Regions from separate parts of the Rhizobium sp. PP-CC-3G-465 genome, predicted to be linked through region 1. Evidence: predicted binding sites of a transcription regulator. Region 1 holds the regulator's gene; each other region holds the start of a gene.

Region 1 (5,267 bases):
CTTGAAGGTGACGTCGAGGGTTTCGCGATTGTAGCGTTTGCCGTGGCAAACGTCGCAGGTCACATAGACGTCCGGCAGGAAGTGCATCTCGATCTTGATGACGCCATCGCCCTGGCACGCCTCGCAACGCCCGCCCTTCACATTGAAGGAGAATCGCCCTGGCTGATAGCCGCGGGCCTTCGCCTCCGGCAGGCCGGAAAACCAGTCGCGGATGGGGGTGAACGCGCCGGTATAGGTGGCGGGGTTCGAGCGCGGCGTGCGGCCGATCGGCGACTGGTCGATGTCGATGACCTTGTCGATATGCTCGAATCCGTCGATGCGGTCGTGATCGGCCGGGATCTCGCGCGCGCCCATCACGCGACGGGCCGCCGCCTTGTAGAGCGTTTCGATGAGGAAGGTGGACTTGCCGCCGCCGGAGACGCCGGTGACCGCCGTAAAGACGCCAAGCGGAATAGAGGCGGTAACATTCTTCAGGTTGTTGCCGCGCGCGCCGACGACCGTCAGCTCCTTCTTTTTCTTCAGCTTCCGCCGCTCCGCCGGCACCAAAACCGAGAGATCGCCCGAAAGATACTTGCCGGTCAGCGACGTCGGATGATCGATGATCTCCTGCGGTGTGCCGGAGGCCACGACCTGTCCGCCATGGATGCCGGCCGCGGGACCGATATCAACGACATAATCCGCCGTCAGGATCGCGTCCTCGTCATGCTCGACCACGATAACCGTATTGCCGATATCGCGCAGATGCCGCAGCGTATCGAGCAGGCGGGCATTATCGCGCTGATGCAGTCCGATCGACGGTTCGTCCAGCACATAGAGCACGCCTGTCAGGCCGGAGCCGATCTGCGAGGCCAGCCGAATGCGCTGGCTCTCGCCACCCGACAGCGTACCGGAGTTTCGCGAGAGGCTGAGATAATCCAGCCCGACATCGTTCAGGAAGCGCAGCCGATCGCGGATCTCCTTCAGGATACGGACGGCGATCTCATTCTGCTTGTCCGTCAGCCGCGCAGGCAGATCCTCGAACCAGTCGCGCGCGACACGGATCGACATGTTCGTGACCTCGCCGATATGAAGGCGATCGATCTTGACGGCCAACGCTTCTGGCTTCAGCCGGAAGCCCTTGCAGGCGGGGCAGGGGGCCGCCGACATGTAGCGCTCGATCTCCTCACGCGCCCAGGCCGACTCGGTTTCCTTCCAGCGCCGCTCGAGGTTTGGAACGATGCCCTCGAATGTCTTCGTGGTGTTGTAGGAGCGCGCGCCGTCCGCATACTGGAAGACGATCTTGTCGTCCGTGCCGCGTAGGATCGCCTTCTTCGCAGCGTCCGAGAGTTCAGCCCAGGTGTTGCTCAGCTTGAACCCAAAGGTTTTGCCGAGCGCTTCCAGAGTTTGATTGTAATAGGGGGACGACGATTTGGCCCAAGGCGCGATCGCCCCGTTCTTCAGCGTCCGATCATGCTCCGGCACGATCAACGCCTCATCAATCTTCTGCTGGCTGCCGAGACCATCGCAGGTCGGGCAGGCCCCGAAAGGGTTGTTGAACGAAAACAGGCGGGGTTCGATCTCCGAAATCGTAAAGCCGGAGACGGGGCAGGCGAACTTTTCCGAAAACAGCACGCGCTCATGCGTCTCGTTCAGCGACTTGTTGGCCGAACCGCCGGCGGATGTCTCCTTCTCCGGTAGCGGCTTGTCAGCAAATTCCGCAATCGCCAAGCCATCCGCAAGCCGCAGCGAGGTCTCCAGACTGTCCGCAAGCCTTGCCGCGATATCGCCGCGCACGACCAGACGGTCGACGACCACGTCGATGTCATGCTTGTACTTCTTATCGAGCGCGGGAACATCGGCGATCTCGTAAAACTGGCCGTCCACCTTTACGCGCTGAAAGCCCTTCTTCATGAGCTCCGCGAGTTCCTTCTTGTACTCTCCTTTTCGCCCCCGGATCATCGGCGCGAGAATGTACAGGCGAGCACCTTCTTCCATCGCAAGAACCCGATCGACCATTTGGCTGACAGTCTGGCTTTCGATCGGCAGACCTGTCGCTGGCGAATAGGGCACGCCGACGCGCGCGAACAGAAGGCGCATATAGTCGTAGATCTCGGTGACCGTTCCCACGGTCGAGCGCGGATTTTTCGACGTCGTCTTCTGTTCGATGGAAATAGCAGGCGATAGGCCCTCGATCAGATCGACGTCGGGCTTCTGCATCATCTCAAGGAACTGACGCGCATAGGCCGAAAGGCTCTCGACATAGCGCCGCTGCCCTTCGGCATAGATGGTATCAAAGGCCAGCGACGACTTTCCCGACCCGGACAACCCCGTCATCACGATCAGCTTGTTGCGCGGGAGGTCGAGATCGACGCCCTTCAGATTGTGCTCCCGCGCACCGCGGATCGAAATGGTCTTGAATTCGCTCATGGTCGGACGCTCTGCATGGGGACGAAGCCCTTACTTAAGATCATTACTTCATATGTCGAGGCGCGTTTTCGGGAAACCACTATTCCTTCGTCACAGTGATCCGGTCTGCGGCCCGTGACGGCCTCGCTTGACAGGATCATACCCAAGACATAGAACAAATAAAGAACAAATTTGCAAACTGTTGTGGATTGCTGGCGGCCGAGGGCGAAATGCCGCGCTCAACAGCGTAGGCTCGCGGCACGATGCGGATCGTTGAGCCGCTTTCAGGAGACAGGACAAAGAGATGGCTGGTAGCGTAAACAAGGTGATCCTCATCGGCAACGTCGGGGCGGACCCCGAGATTCGGCGGACGCAGGATGGCAAGCCGATCGCAAACCTGCGCATCGCGACCTCCGAAAGCTGGCGCGACCGAAACTCCGGTGAGCGGCGCGAGAAAACAGAGTGGCACACCGTCGTGGTCTTTAACGAAGGCCTGTGCAAGGTCGTAGAGCAATATGTGAAAAAGGGCGCCAAGCTCTATCTCGAGGGCGCGCTGCAGACCCGCAAGTGGCAGGACAAGGACGGAAACGACCGTTACTCCACGGAGGTGGTGCTTCAGGGCTTCAACTCGACGCTGACCATGCTCGACGGTCGCGATGGTGGAGGCAGCGGTGGCGGAAGCCGTGGCAGCTCGGAATATGGTGGCGGAAGCGGTGGGTCGAATTACGGCGACGATTACGATCGCCCGGCCCAGTCCTCGGGCGCCCGATCGGGCGGTAGCACCGGCGGATCAAGCGGCGGCTTCTCTCGTGACCTGGATGACGATATCCCATTTTGATTCGCGCAAACCTGCTGCAGGTTGATACATAAATTCGACGCCTCTTTTGCGCCGTCATGGGTAAGTTCATGGCGGCGTTGCTATTGTGAAGCTGAGAGAGGCTGTGCGTTGACAACAATTCTCGTTTTTAAGGGAATGCGGAAAGCAACGCTTCGGATGGGCGCCCCTTGTTGATCATTCCCGATGTGGTTTAACCAGAATGCCACTTGCAGAACACATGAGGAACATATAACACTGTTCTTGCTTTGTTTCGTGACTCTGGAGTCGATTGATCATGCTGACCCGCAAGCAACAGGAACTGTTGATTTTCATTCATGAGCGCATGAAGGAATCGGGTATTCCCCCCTCATTCGACGAAATGAAGGATGCACTGGAGCTCGCGTCCAAATCCGGCATTCACCGGCTGATCACGGCTCTTGAGGAGCGCGGGTTCATCCGGCGCCTACCCAACCGGGCACGGGCGCTTGAGGTCATCAAGCTGCCGGAGGCGTATCTGGCCGCTGTCCCGCCGAAGCGCGGTTTTTCGCCGAGCGTGATTCAAGGAAGCCGGGGAAGCTCTGCACCTGAAAACGCGCCGAAGACGACGGCTGGGGTGGGCAACGATAATAGCGTGTCGGTTCCGGTGATGGGGCGCATCGCCGCAGGCGTTCCGATTTCCGCCATCCAGAACAATACCCACGATATCTCCGTTCCCGCCTTTATGATCGGCAATGGCGAGCACTACGCCTTGGAAGTCCGGGGCGACTCGATGATCGAAGCCGGTATTCTGGACGGTGATACCGTGATCATCCGCAATGCCAACAGTGCCAGCCCCGGCGAGATCGTCGTGGCTCTCGTGGATGACGAAGAAGCAACCCTCAAGCGCTTCCGCCGCAAGGGTGCCTCCGTTGCCCTCGAAGCAGCCAATCCAGCCTATGAGACAAGAATTTTTGGCCCGGAACGCGTGAAGGTCCAAGGAAAGCTCGTCGGGTTGATTCGCCGTTATCAGTGAAGGGAAGGGCTTTGCTATTGTGAGGTTGATGAGATCTTGTCGTCATCAGGTTCCAGCACATGGAGCCTTTTCAGCATGTTTTTTGAGGTTTACGTTTTAGACGGTCCTAGTTGACTACTGTACCGGCGAGGACAGACGGAAATCGCAACCTTCACGTTCTGCAGAGATGCGATTTTGAGGGTCGAGCCATCCACCTCCTTGTCAGTCCGACCTTGAGTCGTAGCTTGGCTGTTTAACGTCTACGAGATGAGTAGACACTTTTGAGCGCTTGGACGTCAGGTCGCCGGATGCCGCATCCAGTACGGGATGATGAAGGGGTAATTGGTGGCCCCTGAATCTCGTGGCGTGAGATGTAGGTAAGCTTCGTTATCCGTTAAGTTACCAACCGGCCAGAAATTTGCGCCATCTGTCGTTCTATTCGTAAGCTATCAAGCGGAACACGTTCAGTTCTGAGGCCTGCTAGCTTTAACGATACCTACAAGTGAAAGTCTATGGAACCGCATGGGCAGGTCGGCGTTTACCGGGCGAACACAGCGGAGGTGAACATGCCCGGAACATCGAGAAACTTTCGGGCTGTCCTCTTTGGCTGTAATAAAGCTGACTTTGTGGGAAGCACGATGTTGTGAGTATGTACAACCCCGACGAAGTTCAGGATTTGGCAAACGACTGTTTGTAGCCCACACAGAGACCATGGCACTTTCCAGGCAGGGTGAAAAGCCAGTACGTAAAAGCAATCAAATCTCTGTCTAGCCGAATTACAATCGTGTTGGCGATTTTAGTTCATTTTTTTGGTATTGCTCACAGCACCATTTACAAAAAAAACGCGCATTTTTCATGCGCTAAGGAATTCATCATGAGAATGATCTTTGTCGGGATGCTTGCATCCGTCCTCAGTATACTTGTGATCAAATATGCAAACAATGATCTGGGGAACAGTGTCCCATTGACGACTGTCGGAGCAGCTAGCTCGCTGTGATACCCGGGCATCTCGGCCAGCTGCTCCGATATATTTAGAGACTTTATCCGAAGATCAGGCTCATCATTCGTGGATCG
Region 2 (5,267 bases), on a different contig from region 1:
TTCCGGTCAAACGTAACGATTTTCTCGCAGCCGGCTTGCTTGGCAAAACCTGCGATGAGGACGTCCGCAATATCGATTTTCGCAAATTCATCTGACGAAAAGACGCCTTTTATGACATCCGAATCCTCGAAAACGATCTCGCGACTGGCCATCAAGCCTTCAAACAGTGTTGCGATCTCATGGTTTTTGAAACCATAGCTCCTGCTCAGGACCCAACAGGCTTCGGCGAACACGAAGGTGGAAATATAGGCCGGATCAGCAGCCGATCTCGAACGGAAGAACGCGACTGCGCTTTGGTTCTGCCTAGGGTCATCCGTCATCAGAAAGCGGAGAAGCACGTTTGTATCGATTCCAATCACGCGTGATCCTCCGGTCGTCATCGGCCACCGCCTGGGCAATGGCATCGTCCATCTCTTCGATCGTCAGGCTCACGCCATTGGGAGCGCGACCGAGAATGCCGGCAAACTCCATGATGCTTCTGGTCTTCGCCCGGATTTTGACCTCGCCATCCTCGATGATGAAATCCATATGATCGCCCGGATTGAGGTCCAGATATTTCCGGACTTCGATCGGTATCGTCGTCTGTCCTTTGGATGTCAGTTTCGCAGAATAGCCCATAAGACGCTCCATTCCTTACCTTCACACTATAGTAAGGAATCCCCTCGCAGACAAGGAATCACTGCGACAACTCCCTCAGGCCCAGGCGGATCAGCTTGGCGCTATCGGCACCCTCGCCGCCGTTCCGGAGTGCCGCGGCAATGGCGTTGGCGGCCTGATCGCGGGAGTAGCCGAGATTGGTAAGGGCGGAGACCGCATCCGCGACGGGCGCCGGCACGGCGCCTTCGCCGAGTTCCTGCTTGAAGCCGATGCCGGCTGCGGCATCGCCGGCAAAGGCGGGTGCCTTGTTCTTCAGCTCGGTGACGATGCGCACCGCCACCTTCGGGCCGACGCCGGGTGCGCGCGAGATGGACGTCTTGTCCTGCAACGCGATGGCATTGGCGAGTTCGCCGGGGGTGAGGACGGAGAGGACGGCGAGTGCGACCTTGGCGCCGACGCCCTGCACGCTCTGGAGCAGGCGGAACCATTCGCGCTCCAGCGCGGAGAGGAAGCCGAACAGGCGCAGCTGGTCTTCCCGCACATAGGTCTCGATGAACAGCACCGCTGCCTCGCCGGACGTGCCGAGCTTGCCAAGCGTACGCGCCGAGCAATAGGCGACATAACCGACGCCATGGACGTCGATCACAACATGGTCGTCGCCGATCTCGTCGATCGTGCCCTTCAACTTGCCAATCATCCGCTGAGGTCCCCGAGAAAAAGAAGAAAGCTTACAGGCCATCCGTCATGACGGACGCGCCGCAGGCTGTCGAGAGCAACAGCGCCCTAGATGAAACCCCGTCACGCCGTGGCGGCCGCGATGCGATGGGCGAGACTGCCGGCGAAGCTCTGGCGGTTGTGCGCGTGGCAGATGGCGATCGCCAGCGCATCCGCTGCGTCGTTGCCCTTGAAGGTCGCCTTGGGCATCAGAACCTTGATCATCATGTGGATCTGCTGCTTCTCGCCATGCCCGACGCCGATCACCGATTTCTTGACGGCGTTCGGCGCATATTCCGCCACCTTCAGCCCGGCGCGGGCCGGCACCAGCATGGCGATGCCACGGGCCTGACCGAGCTTCAGCGTCGCCACCGCATCCTTGTTGACGAAGGTCTGCTCGACGGCCGCTTCGTCCGGCTTGTGGAGATGGATGATATCGGCCAGCCCGTCGTGCAACTGGCAGAGCCGCGAGGCGAGATCCGCATCGCCATCCGACAGGATGGTGCCGGAACCCACGAAGCGCAACGTGTTGCCCAGCGTGTCGATCACGCCCCATCCCATGCGCCGGAGCCCGGGATCGATACCGATAATGCGAATCGTGGATTGCATGAAAATATCCTAGCCTTTGCACCCGGACGCTGCCAGCAAAATGTGAACAAAACAAAAACATCCACTATAAGCGCGTTCGAGGCCGCCCTTGGATTTAGGGTGCGGGCCACTTACATGACCATCACGTTCATCAATTGAAGGCCGTTCGCCATGGTCCCCTTTTCCATTCTCGACCTGTCGCCGATCACCAGAGGCAGCACTGTTTTACACGCGCTCGACAACTCGCGGCGACTGGCGCAGGAGGCCGAGTTCGCCGGTTACGAGCGGTTCTGGCTGGCAGAACATCACGGCATGAGCGGCATTGCCAGTGCCGCGACCGCGCTCGTGATTTCGCATGTGGCGGCGGGCACGAAGACGATCCGCGTCGGCTCCGGCGGCATCATGCTGCCCAACCATTCGCCGCTCGTCATCGCCGAACAGTTCGGCACGCTCGCGGCGCTCTATCCGGGCCGTATCGACCTCGGCCTCGGCCGGGCGCCGGGCACGGACATGCGCACGGCGGCGGCGCTGAGGCGCCACATGGAGGGAAGCGCCAATGCGTTCCCGAACGATGTCGTGGAACTGCAGGGGCTGCTCGGCACGCCACGCGAGGGCGAGGTGATCGCCACGCCGGGTGCCGGCACCAACGTGCCGATCTGGCTTCTCGGGTCCAGCCATTACAGCGCACAGCTTGCCGGCATGCTCGGCCTGCCCTTCGCCTTCGCCTCGCATTTTGCGCCGGACATGCTTTTTTCGGCGTTGGAGATCTACCGCGAACGCTTCGAGCCATCGGCTATTCTCGACAAGCCCTATGCCATGGTCGGCATCATGGGCGTGGCCGCGGATACAGACGAGGAGGCGCACCATCTCTTCACCTCGATGCAGCAGTCCTTCGTGGCGCTGCGCCGCAATGCTCGCGGCCAGTTTCCACCACCGGTCGACAGCATGGACGGTCTCTGGAACGCGTCGGAGAAGGGCTTCGTCGATCATGCGATGACCTATGCCATCGTCGGCGGGCCGGAGACGGTGCGCCGGAAGACGCAGGCGTTCCTCTCGGATACGCGCGCGGACGAACTGATCATCTCCATGCCGGTCTTCGACATGGAGGCCCGGCTGACGTCGGTCCGTCGTTTTGCAGAAGCGCGGCAGGAACTTGCCGCCGCCGCATAATGTCGGCTCAGCCGCGCAGACTGGCGGCAGCGCGGCGAAGATCGCCGGTTACTGCCGTCTGCTCCCCGGCATCCACACTCTCCGCCACGACGACGCGACCGCGGCCGAGCGATTTCGCCTGATAGAGAGCATCGTCTGCCGACCGGAAGGCGACATCGCGGCTCGTTTCCGGGCTCATGACGTGGCAGAGCCCGAACGAGGCAGCGATTTCGATGCGATGGCCCGGCGGGTAGGCGCCCGGCAGATACATCGGCGCCGACAACGCCTCCCCGAGCCGCCAGCAGGCGGCTTCCGCATCTGCAATGGTGATCGACGGCATCAGAATGGCAAACTCGTCGCCGCCCAGACGGAAAAGGCGGTCCATATCACGTGTATTGGCGCGCAGCCGCGTTGCGACGGCGCGCAGCAGATCGTCGCCGATCGCGTGACCGAAGGTATCGTTGACACCCTTGAAACCATCGAGATCGAGGCAGGCCACGACGAACGGCCCCGACGAAATTGACTCCAGATACGCAGCGTCCAGCAGCGCCCGGTTTGCAAGACCCGTCAGGACATCATGCGTCGCGGCATGCGTCATCATGCGTTCGCGACCGACCAGCATCTGGGCGGTCGTCTGCGAGATGCGCACCAGCAGGAAGCCGCCGACGAGGAGCACGACGAAGACCGTGAGAACGAGCGGCGTCGCCTGATAGAGCATGTCGCGCGCGGGGGTCGGTGGCCGCCACGAGAGGACCTGTATCTCGCCATCGGGCCCGACCGCGATTTCCGACCGAGCGCGCTCCGGTGCGACCTCGCTCAAGGGGCTGACACGGGCATCATCGAGCAGGAACCGCGTTCCGAAGAAATCCTGCAGGCTGCTGCCGATGGGCATGGCGGTGATCAGCACGGGCGCGCGAGGGCCGCTGACCTGCGCCGTACCGAAATCCGGCTGGAAGAGGCTTGCCGACAGCAGCACGGCATCCTGCCCGATGACCTCGATCCGGCTGATGGCGATGGGCTTCGGGATGCCCTGCCCCTTCGGCCCGGCTTCGCGCTTGCGCACGTCGGCCACGAGCGGCTCGGCGTCGGCAACGATCCGCTCCGCGCCACGGGCGAAGAAAGGCCGCAATTTTACCGTCTCATCCGTGCGTGCGTAAAGAAGGGAGTCGTCGGGCTTCAGAACCGCGGCAAAGCGCGTTCGCGACGTTCCGATCAACGAGGAGCCGACGTTTCGATCCGTCCACTCGAAATCGAACGTGTTGTCGAGCTTGGCGATCGCCTCGTCCCAGATGGTCCACGAGGTCAGTGCGAATTCGATGTCGGCGATCCAGAGCGCGAGATTGCGCTCGACCAGCGTCTCCTGCTGAACCCGCGCCTCGCCGTCGATCCGCGCCGCGCCGTAATAGGGAACGGTCGCCATGGCGGCAATGAAAAGGGCGACGCCGCCGATGGCGGGCCCGATCAGTCTGAGGTGAACGAAACGCATCGCCCGGCCCGCTTTCCATCCAGCATTCAGGTTGGACCTGCGCGGAAACCGCGCATCGGAAGCAACATGGGCCTCCGCCAGTCCGTCGGCCGACGCGGGAAACGCCTCGATGACAACGAGGCGTCGGCAGCAGCAGACGGGCTGCATGCTGACCGACAGACATTACGATTAAGTTAGCACGGGCGTACTCTCACGCCGAAAACAACCACTGCGAGAGGTTATTGCAACCTGTGGATCAGGCGGAAAGCTTCGCCATGACCTCGTCCGACACTTCGAAATTGGCGTAGACGTTCTGGACGTCGTCGTCGTCTTCCAGCGTGTCGATGAGCTTCATCAGCGATTCCGCCCGTTCTTCGTCGACGGGAACGCTGTTCTGCGCCTTCCAGATCGCCTTCACCGTCTCGGCTTCGCCGAGCGTAGCTTCCAGCGCCTTGGCGACCTCGCCGATATCCTCGAAACCGCAGATGATCGTGTGGCCATCCTCGTCGCTGGTGACGTCCTCGGCACCGGCTTCGATAGCGGCTTCCATCACGGCGTCCACTGTCCCGACATCGGGCTTGTAGGTGATTTCGCCGACGCGATCGAAGGAGAAGGAGACCGAGCCGGTCTCACCCAGCGCGCCGCCGGCCTTGGTGAAGGTCGAGCGGACGTTGGAGGCGGTACGGTTGCGGTTGTCGGTCAGTGCCTCCACAATGACGGCGACGCCGCCCGGGCCGTAGCCCTCATAGCGGAT
Region 3 (5,267 bases), on a different contig from region 1:
CGCCATGCGCCGACCATCAGCACGTTCGAATCCCTGACACTGGAGGCCTATGGGCATCTTCCCGAGGAATTCCGGCTGCTGGCCACAGACCTCATCATTGTGATCGAGGATTTTCCGGATGACGACGTGTTCGAGGACATGGCGCTGGAAACGCCGTTCGATCTGTTGGGCCTGTTCGAAGGTCGCGGCATCGGCGAGCGGTTCACCATGGAAACCGGCACGATGCCGAACCGGATCACGCTTTATCGCCGACCGATCCTCGATTACTGGGCCGAAAACGACGAAACGCTGGGCGATATCATCACCCATGTGCTGATCCACGAAATCGGCCATCATTTCGGCCTGTCGGATGACGACATGGAGCGCATCGAGGAAAGCGTGGAGCATGTCGGCGGGTAGGAGCCCGCCGCATAGCGTTGTGAGAGGCTTTCGCCTCTATTGCTCGGACAGCTTCATCTCCGGCACGTAGTCCTTGCCCTCGATATCCTTCACCACGGCCTGGCCGCACTGCATGATCTGGCTATCGGCATTGAAGGTGTAGGTCGGCGAGCCGTAGAGATCCCAGCCCTTGTTGAGGGCGGCCGTTACCTTGTGACAGAAGCTGGCATCGTCGGGGCCGGTGAGAAAACGGTAGAGCTTCATGGCTGTGTTCCTTTGTTTCGGATGGCCTCGACCTTTGCAAGACAGGCGATCGCCTGTTCGAGATGCAGGGCCTCGACCATTTTTCCCTTGTGAACGATGACCGACCTGCCCGCATTGTCGGGGTGAGCGAAGGCCGCGACGATCTCCAGCGCTTCTGCCTCATCCTGCACCGTTGGGCCGAAGGCGGCATTGGCCGGTGCGATCTGCTGCGGATGGATCAGCATTTTGCCGTCAAAACCCATGTCGCGGCCGGCAGCGCATTCCTGTGCGAACCCTTCGGCATCGCCGATATCGTTGAAGACGGCGTCGAGAACGTCGAGCCCGCTGCCGCGCCCGGCAAGAAGGATCTGCATGAGCCAGGGCACGAGATAGGTGCGCCCTGGGAGAGCCGCAACGCCCGTTTCCTTGCGCAGATCGTTGAGGCCGGGAATGAGGCAATCAAGCCGCCCGCCGCGGGTTCGCCCGGTCTCGGCGATCGCGGCCACGTTGAGAACGCCCCGCGGCGTCTCGATCATCGCCCAGAGCCGCAGGTCTTCCAGACCGTCGCCCTCGTCCATCGCTTCGGCAATGTCGAGAATGTCGCGCGGCCCTTCCACCTTGGGTACCAGCACCGCATCGAACCGGCAGGCGGACAGCGCTTCGAGATCCGCTTCGCCGAAACCGGAGGCAAGGCTGTTGATTCGGACGATCCGCTCGATACCGGGCGTGGCCTGTGCCAGATGACGCACCAGCGCTTCGCGTGCACCGGCTTTGCGCTCCGGAAGCACGGCATCCTCCAGATCGTAGATCACTGCATCGGTTGAAAGGCTCGCCACCTTCGCGAGCGCGCGGTCGTTGTCGGCGGGTACGCAGAGCACCGAGCGACGAATGCGGTGGGGATGGCGATCGGACAAGGACATCATGCCATGTTGTGCCTTTCCCGTCCCGTCTTCGCAAGTCTCATGCTTTCAGAGCCTCGCCTATCAGCAACGCACCTGCAGACGGTCATCAAAAAACCGGCCCCGTCTTTCGATGGAGCCGGCTGATATGTCTGGAAAAATACGGGCCTCAGGCGGCCTTGCGATCGTGACGGCCTTCTTCCACTTCCTCGACGATCTTCGCCACAAAGGCATCGAGATCGCCAGGGTTGCGAGAGGTGATGATGCCCTTGTCGGTCACCACGGCCTCGTCCGACCAGAGGCCACCGGCATTGACAACGTCCGTCTTGATCGACTTGAAGGACGTAACCTTGCGACCCTTGACCGCGCCGGCCTCGACCAGCAGCCACGGCGCATGGCAGATGGCGGCCACGACCTTGCCGGACGAGACGAATTCGCGAACAATCCGGAGCGCCTCGTCCTCGACGCGCAGCTTGTCGGGATTGATCTGTCCGCCCGGCAGAACGAGCGCATCGAAATCCTCGATCCTGACGTCCTTCGCCTCGAGATCGACGTCGATGCTGTCGCCCCAATCCTTTTCGTCCCAGCTCTTGATGCTGGTCTTGCCGATCGAGGCGATCTTCACGGTCGCACCCTGCTTCTGCAAGTCATCATAGGGCACGCGCAGTTCAGACCGCTCGTAGCCGTCCGTTGCGAGAATGAGGATTTTGGATTCCTTGATGGAAGGCATAAGCCTGCTCCTTACTGTCTTTTGATATTTTGCTTCCGATCATCCCGGGGATATCGGAGGCGAATGTCACGACGGGTTCGCCCTGTTAACGAGACGCTCCACCGATCGTTCCCCAAAAACATCCGCATCATTTCCGACCCGGCCTGTCGCATCAGCAGACGATCAACGTCGAAAATGAAACCGTTCACGCACACAACATTGACGCGAACGATAAAAGAACATATGTAGAACATCATGAAAAAGTCGCTGAAAGAGCGTTTGGCCATCCTTTCGGATGCGGCCAAATACGATGCGTCCTGTGCCTCCAGCGGAACGACGAAACGCAATTCGTCGGCCAGTGGCGGCCTCGGCTCTACGGAGGGATCCGGCATCTGTCATGCCTATGCGCCCGACGGGCGATGCATTTCCCTGCTCAAGATCCTGATGACGAATTTCTGCATCTACGACTGTGCGTATTGCATCAACAGGTCGTCCAGCAATGTCGAGCGCGCACGCTTTTCGGTCGAGGAAGTCGTCTGGCTGACGCTCGAATTCTATCGGCGCAACTATATCGAAGGCCTGTTCCTGTCGTCCGGCATCATCCGCTCGTCCGACCATACGATGGAGGAGATGGTGCGCATTGCGCGCGAGCTGCGCGTCACGCATAATTTCCGCGGCTACATCCATCTGAAATCCATCCCCGAAGCATCCGCTGCGCTGATCGAAGAGGCCGGGCTTTATGCCGACCGCCTGTCGATCAACATCGAACTGCCGACCGATGCAGGCTTGACCCGCTATGCGCCGGAAAAACGGCCTGCCGGCATTCGCAAGTCGATGGGCGATCTCCGCCTGAAGATCGAGGAAATGCGCGACCCGACCCTTCAGACCAAGCGCATACGGCGCTTTGCGCCCGCCGGTCAAAGCACGCAGATGATCGTCGGCGCCGACCAGGCGAACGACAGCGTCATCCTCGGCACCAGCGCCCGGCTTTACGGCAGCTACGGCCTGCGCCGTGTCTATTACTCCGCCTTCAGCCCCATTCCGGATGCCTCACGCAACCTGCCCCTCGTCAAGCCGCCTTTGATGCGCGAGCACCGGCTCTACCAGGCCGACTGGCTCTATCGCTTCTACGGCTTCGGCATCGAGGAGATCACGCGCGACCAGCCGGATGGCATGCTCGATCTCGATCTCGACCCGAAGCTCGCCTGGGCGCTCGCCAACCGGCAGCGCTTTCCCGTCGACATCAACAAGGCCGATCGCGAGATGCTTCTGCGCGTACCCGGTTTCGGCACGAAGATCGTCCGCGCCATCCTCACCGCCCGCCGGCACCGCACCTTGCGGCTGGAAGATCTCGTCCGCCTCAAGGTCTCGCTGAAAAAAGTACAGGCCTTCATCATTGCCGAAGGCTGGACGCCGTCGCGCTTGATCGACCGGCCGGACCTGCGCACGATGTTCGCGCCGAAACCGGAACAGCTGGTCCTTCTCTGATGCAGCCGCTCGACCTTGAGAGGCAAACGGTCATGCTCGACGGGAAGGGCGATTTCGGCGAATGGCGGGAGGCCGCACGCCGGCTTCTGATGGTGGGAACGCGGCCGGCCGCCGTGGACTGGCGGGAAAAGCACGGCGCAACCGACCTCTTTGCCGATCCGCCGCCGGCGCAGCCGAACGCAGAAGCGAAACCAGAGGGAGCGCGGCCGGAGATCACCGTTCCCCGCGCCTTCATGACGCTGGCGGAAACCGTGATCTGCCATTCCGATCCCGGCCGTTTCACGCTTCTCTATCGCACGCTCTGGCGCCTGCAGGCCGAGCGCAATCTGCTCGACATCGTCTCCGATGCCGATGTCGTCCGTCTCAATGCCATGGAAAAATCCGTTCGTCGTGACAGTCACAAGATGAAGGCCTTCGTGCGCTTCAAGGAGATCGGCGCCAGCACATCCACAACAGGCACATCGACGACGGACATCATGGAGGTGATCGCCCGTCCCGCCCCTCTGGAGGCGAGCGGCATCCCGATCGGCCGCCGGCGTTTTTTCGCCTGGTTCGAGCCGGATCATTTCATCGTCGCGCGCGCGGCCCCTTTCTTCCAGCGGCGCTTCACCGATATGGACTGGATCATCGCCACGCCGAAAGGCTCCGCCGCCTGGGATGGAACCGCGCTGACGGTGACGTCGGAGCCGGCCGACGATCCCAAACTGACCGATGACGCGGACACACTGTGGCGCACCTATTACAGCAACATCTTCAATCCGGCGCGGCTGAAGGTGAAGGCGATGCAGTCGGAAATGCCGAAGAAATATTGGAAGAACCTGCCGGAAGCCGACCTCATCCCCGGCCTGATCGCCGGCGCGGAAGAAAAAGTGCGGGCCATGGCCGAACAGGCGATGAGGGACCCGCCGGCCTTCCACGCGAAGGTGCGCGAGGCCGCCATGCCAAAGACCGAGGAGAACACCACCCGTCCCGGTACGCTGGAGGCCGCACGAGCAGAAGCGCGCGACTGCACCCGCTGTCCGCTCTCCTGCAAGGCGACGCAGACCGTGTTCGGCGAAGGGCCTGACGACGCAAAACTGATGTTCGTCGGCGAGCAGCCGGGCGACCAGGAGGATCTTGCCGGCCGTCCCTTCATCGGCCCCGCCGGCAAGATGTTCGACACGATCGCCGGTGAGGTCGAGCTCGATCGGAAACATGCCTATGTCACCAATGCGGTGAAGCATTTCAAATACGAGCCACGCGGCAAGCGCCGTATCCACCAGAAGCCGAATATGGGCGAAATCCGCGCCTGTCGCTGGTGGCTCAAGCTGGAACTCGACCTGATCCAGCCCAAACTGGTGGTCGCGATGGGCGCAACCGCGCTGACCTCCGTCATGAACCATGCCGAACGCCTCAGCGACTACCGGAGCCGCAGGGTCGATCTCGATGACGGGCGTGCGCTCTACACCACAGTCCATCCCTCCTACCTCCTGCGCATTCCCGACGAGGGACGCAAGCGTGAGGAGATCGACCGTTTTCGCGAAGATCTGCAAGCGATCAAGAGCCTCAGC
Region 4 (5,267 bases), 120 kb from region 1:
CGTGCTTGCCCTGCAGCAGCGCCGCGACGCGCTCCAGGCCCATGCCGGTGTCGATCGACGGGCGCGGCAGGTCGAGGCGCTCTTCCTTCGTCACCTGCTCATACTGCATGAAGACGAGGTTCCAGATCTCGATGAACCGGTCGCCATCTTCGTCCGGCGAGCCCGGAGGTCCACCCCAGATATGATCGCCATGGTCGTAGAAGATTTCCGAGCACGGACCGCAGGGGCCGGTATCGCCCATGGCCCAGAAATTGTCGCTGGTCGGGATGCGGATGATGCGGTCGTCGGAGAGACCGGCGATCTTCTTCCAGAGGCCGAACGCCTCGTCGTCGGTGTGGTAGACCGTCACCAGCAGGCGCTTGGCATCGATGCCGAATTCTTTCGTGATCAGGTTCCAGGCAAGCTCGATGGCGCGTTCCTTGAAATAATCGCCGAACGAGAAATTGCCGAGCATTTCGAAGAAGGTGTGGTGGCGCGCGGTATAACCGACATTGTCGAGGTCGTTGTGCTTGCCGCCCGCTCGCACGCACTTCTGCGCGGTGGTGGCGGTGGAAAAGGGGCGCTGCTCCAGACCGGTAAAGACGTTCTTGAACTGGACCATGCCCGCATTGGTGAACATCAGCGTCGGATCGTTGCGCGGCACGAGCGGGCTCGACGGCACGACCGTGTGGCCGTTCGTCTTGAAATAGTCGAGGAATGTCGACCGGATCTCGTTTACGCCGCTCATGTCTGGTCCTTCGTCCCTGCGCCACCCTGGCTGCTGCTGACGAGCGGCTCCGGGCGGTATCGATTGTTCACGTCCACGCGCAAGCCGGTTCCGTCATCGGAGCAGCAGGCTTGCGCGAACCCGAGGCTTTTATCGTTCGCAGAAATGCCTGTCCAGCAGCATGTCCCGCAACAGGCTCAACCACGTGCAATCCTTCGCGCCCGCACGGATCGCCCATCACGGTCTGCACCGATCACACAGCAAAACGGCCGCCCCGGAAGGGAGCAGCCGCTCGACACAGGCATGGCCTGACATCAGAACCTGTCGAGCCTGCCTGAAGAGGCGCGCATGACGACGACGTCACGCACACCGAGGCTCTCTTCGCACGTCCTAACCCAGAGCGGCTTCGTCACCATCGCTGTCCGGCTCGGGGCCGCCGTCTTCCAGGAACTTCTCGGCGATCAGGCCGGCGTTCTGGCGAAGCGACTGCTCGATCTCGCGCGCCGTCTCCGGATTGTCGCGCAGATAGGCCTTGGCGTTTTCACGACCCTGCCCCAGACGCTGGCTGTTGTAGGAGAACCAGGCGCCGGACTTCTCGACGATGCCGGCCTTGACGCCAAGATCGACCAGCTCGCCGGTCTTGGACACGCCCTCGCCATACATAATGTCGAATTCGACCTGCTTGAAGGGCGGTGCCATCTTGTTCTTGACGACCTTGACCTTGGTCTGGTTGCCGATGATCTCGTCACGCTCCTTGACCGCGCCGATACGGCGGATGTCGAGGCGAACCGAGGCATAGAACTTCAGTGCGTTGCCGCCCGTCGTCGTTTCCGGCGAACCGAACATGACACCGATCTTCATGCGGATCTGGTTGATGAATATGACCATGCACTTCGACTTCGAGATCGAGGCCGTCAGCTTGCGCAGAGCTTGGCTCATCAGGCGGGCCTGCAGGCCGGGAAGGCTGTCGCCCATTTCACCTTCGATTTCCGCCCGCGGCGTCAGGGCCGCAACCGAGTCGATGACGAGAACGTCGATCGCGCCGGAGCGGACCAGCGTATCGGTGATCTCAAGCGCCTGCTCGCCGGTATCCGGCTGCGAAATCAGGAGATTTTCAAGGTCGACGCCGAGCTTGCGGGCATAGACCGGATCGAGCGCGTGCTCGGCATCCACGAAGGCGCAGATGCCGCCGGTCTTCTGCGCCTCGGCAATGGTCTGCAGCGCCATCGTCGTCTTGCCGGAGCTTTCCGGACCGTAGATTTCGACAATGCGTCCCTTGGGAAGGCCGCCGATGCCCAGCGCGATATCCAGGCCGAGAGATCCCGTCGAAACGGTCTCGATCTCGACAATACTGTCTTTTCCACCGAGCTTCATGATCGATCCCTTGCCGAACGACCGTTCGATCTGGGAGAGTGCTGCTTCCAGCGCCTTGCTTTTATCCACCGATTTGTCCTCTACGAGCCGCAAAGAGTTCTGAGCCATTTCATCCACCTTTAGGTTATCGGGTCAATCGAGGCAATGAACCCGCCGCTGATCTGTATGTACTCTTTTTGTTCTCATCCTGCAAGAGGCCTTCAACGCATTGACTCATCATTCGAATTCGAGCTGTGTTCCGTTCATGTTCTCCCCTGTGCATGTCATTGAAGTACAACCGTTCTCCCCTCCGTCCGGTCGAGCGAATCGGTTCGTAGGGGTTCTCGCACCAGGAGACATCGCATGAAGAACGTGGTCGTCTTCGGCGGCGCGCATATTGATCGGCGCGGTCGCATCGCCAGCGCTACGACGCTCGGCGCCAGCAATCCGGGCCGCTGGTTCGAGGAGGCCGGCGGCGGCGGTTTCAACGCAGCGCGCGGCATGGCGCGGCTGGGCTTGTCGGTCAGCATGGTCGCGCCGCGCGGTGGCGATGCGGAGGGGGAAACGGTGGCGCGTGCGGCGGAAGCTGCCGGCATCATCGACCGATCGTTCACCTTCCTCGACAGGCGGACGCCGAGCTACACCGCCATTCTGGAGGCAGACGGCAACCTCGTCGTCGCGCTCGCCGACATGGATCTCTACACGATGTTTTCGCCCCGCAGGCTCCGCCAGCGCGCGCTACGCGATCTCGTTGCCGAGGCACATCTCGTGCTGGTGGATGCGAACCTGCCCGCCGAAACGCTGTCCGCCGCCCTCCGGATGGCGAAGGAAGCAGGTGCGCGGACGGCGGCGATTGCCATCTCTCCGGCCAAGGTCGAAAGGCTGAGGCCGGCCTTTCCCCATCTCGACCTCCTTTTTCTCAACGAGGCCGAGGCCGCCGCGATCGGCGGCGAAAAGAGTACGACGGCGGAAGGCTGGCCGGCGATCCTGCAAGGCGCGGGCATTGCCGGCGGGGTGGTCACGCGTGGCGGCCGCGCGGCCGTTGCCTTCAATGGCGACGCGGTCGCAACCGTGCGCCCCCCTGTCATCGAAGCCTTGGGCGACGTGACCGGCGCCGGAGATGCGCTGGCGGCCGGCTTCCTCGACGCCCTGATGCGGGGCGCGGCTCTCGGCGAATGCCTGCGCGCGGGTGTGGGGGCCGCCGCCGTGACCGTCCGCTCGCCGCTGGCGGTGGCAGACGATCTTTCTCCGGAACGGCTGGCGCAGGAATTGGACCTTGTGTCGCCTGCCGAAATCCTGTTTTCACAGCCTCATCACCGCATTGCCGAAAAGGATGCCCCATGACACGCCCCATCTCGCACGATCTGCCGATCGCCTATTCCTCCGAAGTCGCCGCCGCCAAGGCACGCGGCTCGGCCATCGTCGCGCTGGAATCGACCATCATCACCCACGGCATGCCCTACCCCGGCAATCTCGACATGGCCCGCAGCGTCGAGGCGATCATCCGTGACCAGGGCGCCGTTCCCGCCACCATCGCCGTCATCGACGGCACGCTGCACATCGGTCTCGATGCCGAACTGCTGGAAGCGCTGGCCCAGACCCGCGGCGCCATGAAGGTCTCGCGCGCCGACCTCGCCTTTGCCATCGCCGAACGCCGCACGGGCGCGACCACCGTCGCCGCCACCATGATCGCCGCCGCCCGCGCCGGCATCCGCGTCTTCGCCACAGGCGGCATCGGCGGGGTGCACCGCAAGGCCGAGGAGACCTTCGACATCTCGGCCGACCTCGAAGAGCTCGCCCGCACCGGCGTTATCGTGGTCTGCGCCGGCGCAAAGGCCATCCTCGATATTCCAAAAACCCTCGAAGTGCTGGAAACCCGCGGCGTGCCGGTCGTCACCTATGACAGCGACATCTTCCCTGCCTTCTGGTCGCGCGATTCGGGGCTGAAGAGCCCGCTGATGCTGAACAGCCCCGCCGCCATCGCCAACTTTCAGCGGATGCGCGACCGCCTCGGCATCGACGGCGGCATGCTGATCGCCAACCCGGTACCGGAGACAAGCGAAATTCCGCGCGACGAAATGGAGATCTACATCGCCCGCGCGCTCGACAACGCCGACCACGACAAGATCGTCGGCAAGGCGGTCACCCCCTATCTGCTGCAGAGCATCTTCGAACTGACCGATGGCCGCAGCCTCGAAACCAACATCGCGCTGGTCGAGAACAATGCGCGCCTCGCCGCCGAAATCGCCGTCGCGATGATGTGACACCCGGGGAACGAGGCGGCGCCATCATCGCGCCGCCTCATCCCGAAGTCGAACGCCCTACCGGCTGGCGTCGTCGAACAGGCCGGACAGGCTCCACGGAATATCGCCCTGCTGGTTGGCGATATCGTCCACCTTCCAGCCGCCATGCTCCCGCACCAGCGTGTAGTAGAGCGTCACCGGCCCGCCATTCTCGAAGCTCACCTCCAGCTCGGCCCTGTCGTCGATGATGATCGGCGGGCTGGTCGTCACCTTGCGCGCGCGTCCGTCATTGCCGGAGATCACCGGGTCGAAGTCGATCGCACCCACTTCGCCCTCCGGCGTGCTGTCGCGGTCGGCCTGGAAGCGCGCATTGAGCGCGTCCGAGAAGAAGGGCGTATAGGGCGACGGCGCCTCGGCGTCCGTTTCGTCGGGGTCATAGCGGTAGAGCGCCTTGATCAGCGCCTCGGGCGTCCGGTAGGTTGCCGCAAAGGTGGGCGCTGCGGCGAAAAGCATCAGAAGCGTGCTGAGCAGAAGCAGGGGAAGGCGCATGGACAAATCCCGTTCATTGCCGGCCGCGATTGGCCGAAGTCACGTCATTGGCGACGCTACCAGATAGCCGCTCGGCAGCCACCTGATCCGAGCCGCATTCCGGCAGAGACCAGCGCAGGCCGAAGACGGATCAGCTATCCAGCATCTCGCGCACGGCCACCGCCAGCTGCTTCAGCGAGAACGGCTTTGGCAAGAATCCGAATTTCGCATCCGCGGGCAGGTTCCGCGCAAAGGCATCCTCGGCATAACCGGACACGAAAATGAACTTGAGGTCGGGATAGGTCTTGCGCAGCTCGCGCAGCAGCGTCGGACCGTCCATTTCGGGCATGACGACATCGGAGACGACGATGTCCACCATGCCGTTCAGCTCTTCCATCACCTCCAGCGCCTCGACGCCGGAGCCCGCCTCATAGACC

Evidence for each region. The regulator LexA, encoded in region 1, represses DNA repair genes until DNA is damaged. The targets are predictions, from matches to a motif close to TGTTCNNNNTGTGTTCNG.
Region 2: the regulator LexA is predicted to act here: its motif matches at 1,963-1,980, upstream of ruvC (crossover junction endodeoxyribonuclease RuvC).
Region 3: the regulator LexA is predicted to act here: its motif matches at 2,465-2,482, upstream of C8J33_RS15520 (putative DNA modification/repair radical SAM protein).
Region 4: the regulator LexA is predicted to act here: its motif matches at 2,315-2,332, upstream of recA (recombinase RecA).

The regions. Positions count from the first base shown of each region.
Region 1 is NZ_SLYH01000001.1:925,930-931,196, forward strand. Features, by position in the region: gene uvrA (excinuclease ABC subunit UvrA) at 1-2,406, opposite strand, end outside; gene C8J33_RS04195 (single-stranded DNA-binding protein) at 2,690-3,223, shown strand; gene lexA (transcriptional repressor LexA) at 3,498-4,214, shown strand; gene C8J33_RS04205 (hypothetical protein) at 5,254-5,267, opposite strand, start outside.
Region 2 is NZ_SLYH01000006.1:45,174-50,440, reverse strand. Features, by position in the region: gene C8J33_RS19480 (PIN domain-containing protein) at 1-359, opposite strand, end outside; gene C8J33_RS19475 (AbrB/MazE/SpoVT family DNA-binding domain-containing protein) at 310-630, opposite strand; gene ruvA (Holliday junction branch migration protein RuvA) at 677-1,294, opposite strand; gene ruvC (crossover junction endodeoxyribonuclease RuvC) at 1,396-1,920, opposite strand; gene C8J33_RS19460 (LLM class flavin-dependent oxidoreductase) at 2,071-3,069, shown strand; gene C8J33_RS19455 (diguanylate cyclase domain-containing protein) at 3,077-4,534, opposite strand; gene C8J33_RS19450 (YebC/PmpR family DNA-binding transcriptional regulator) at 4,770-5,267, opposite strand, start outside.
Region 3 is NZ_SLYH01000003.1:274,108-279,374, forward strand. Features, by position in the region: gene C8J33_RS15500 (metallopeptidase family protein) at 1-399, shown strand, start outside; gene C8J33_RS15505 (DUF1737 domain-containing protein) at 436-642, opposite strand; gene C8J33_RS15510 (HpcH/HpaI aldolase/citrate lyase family protein) at 639-1,541, opposite strand; gene C8J33_RS15515 (type 1 glutamine amidotransferase domain-containing protein) at 1,690-2,250, opposite strand; gene C8J33_RS15520 (putative DNA modification/repair radical SAM protein) at 2,485-3,717, shown strand; gene C8J33_RS15525 (UdgX family uracil-DNA binding protein) at 3,750-5,267, shown strand, end outside.
Region 4 is NZ_SLYH01000001.1:809,821-815,087, reverse strand. Features, by position in the region: gene alaS (alanine--tRNA ligase) at 1-727, opposite strand, end outside; gene recA (recombinase RecA) at 1,097-2,188, opposite strand; gene C8J33_RS03680 (carbohydrate kinase family protein) at 2,423-3,403, shown strand; gene C8J33_RS03675 (pseudouridine-5'-phosphate glycosidase) at 3,400-4,323, shown strand; gene C8J33_RS03670 (DUF3828 domain-containing protein) at 4,381-4,851, opposite strand; gene cckA (cell cycle histidine kinase CckA) at 4,982-5,267, opposite strand, start outside.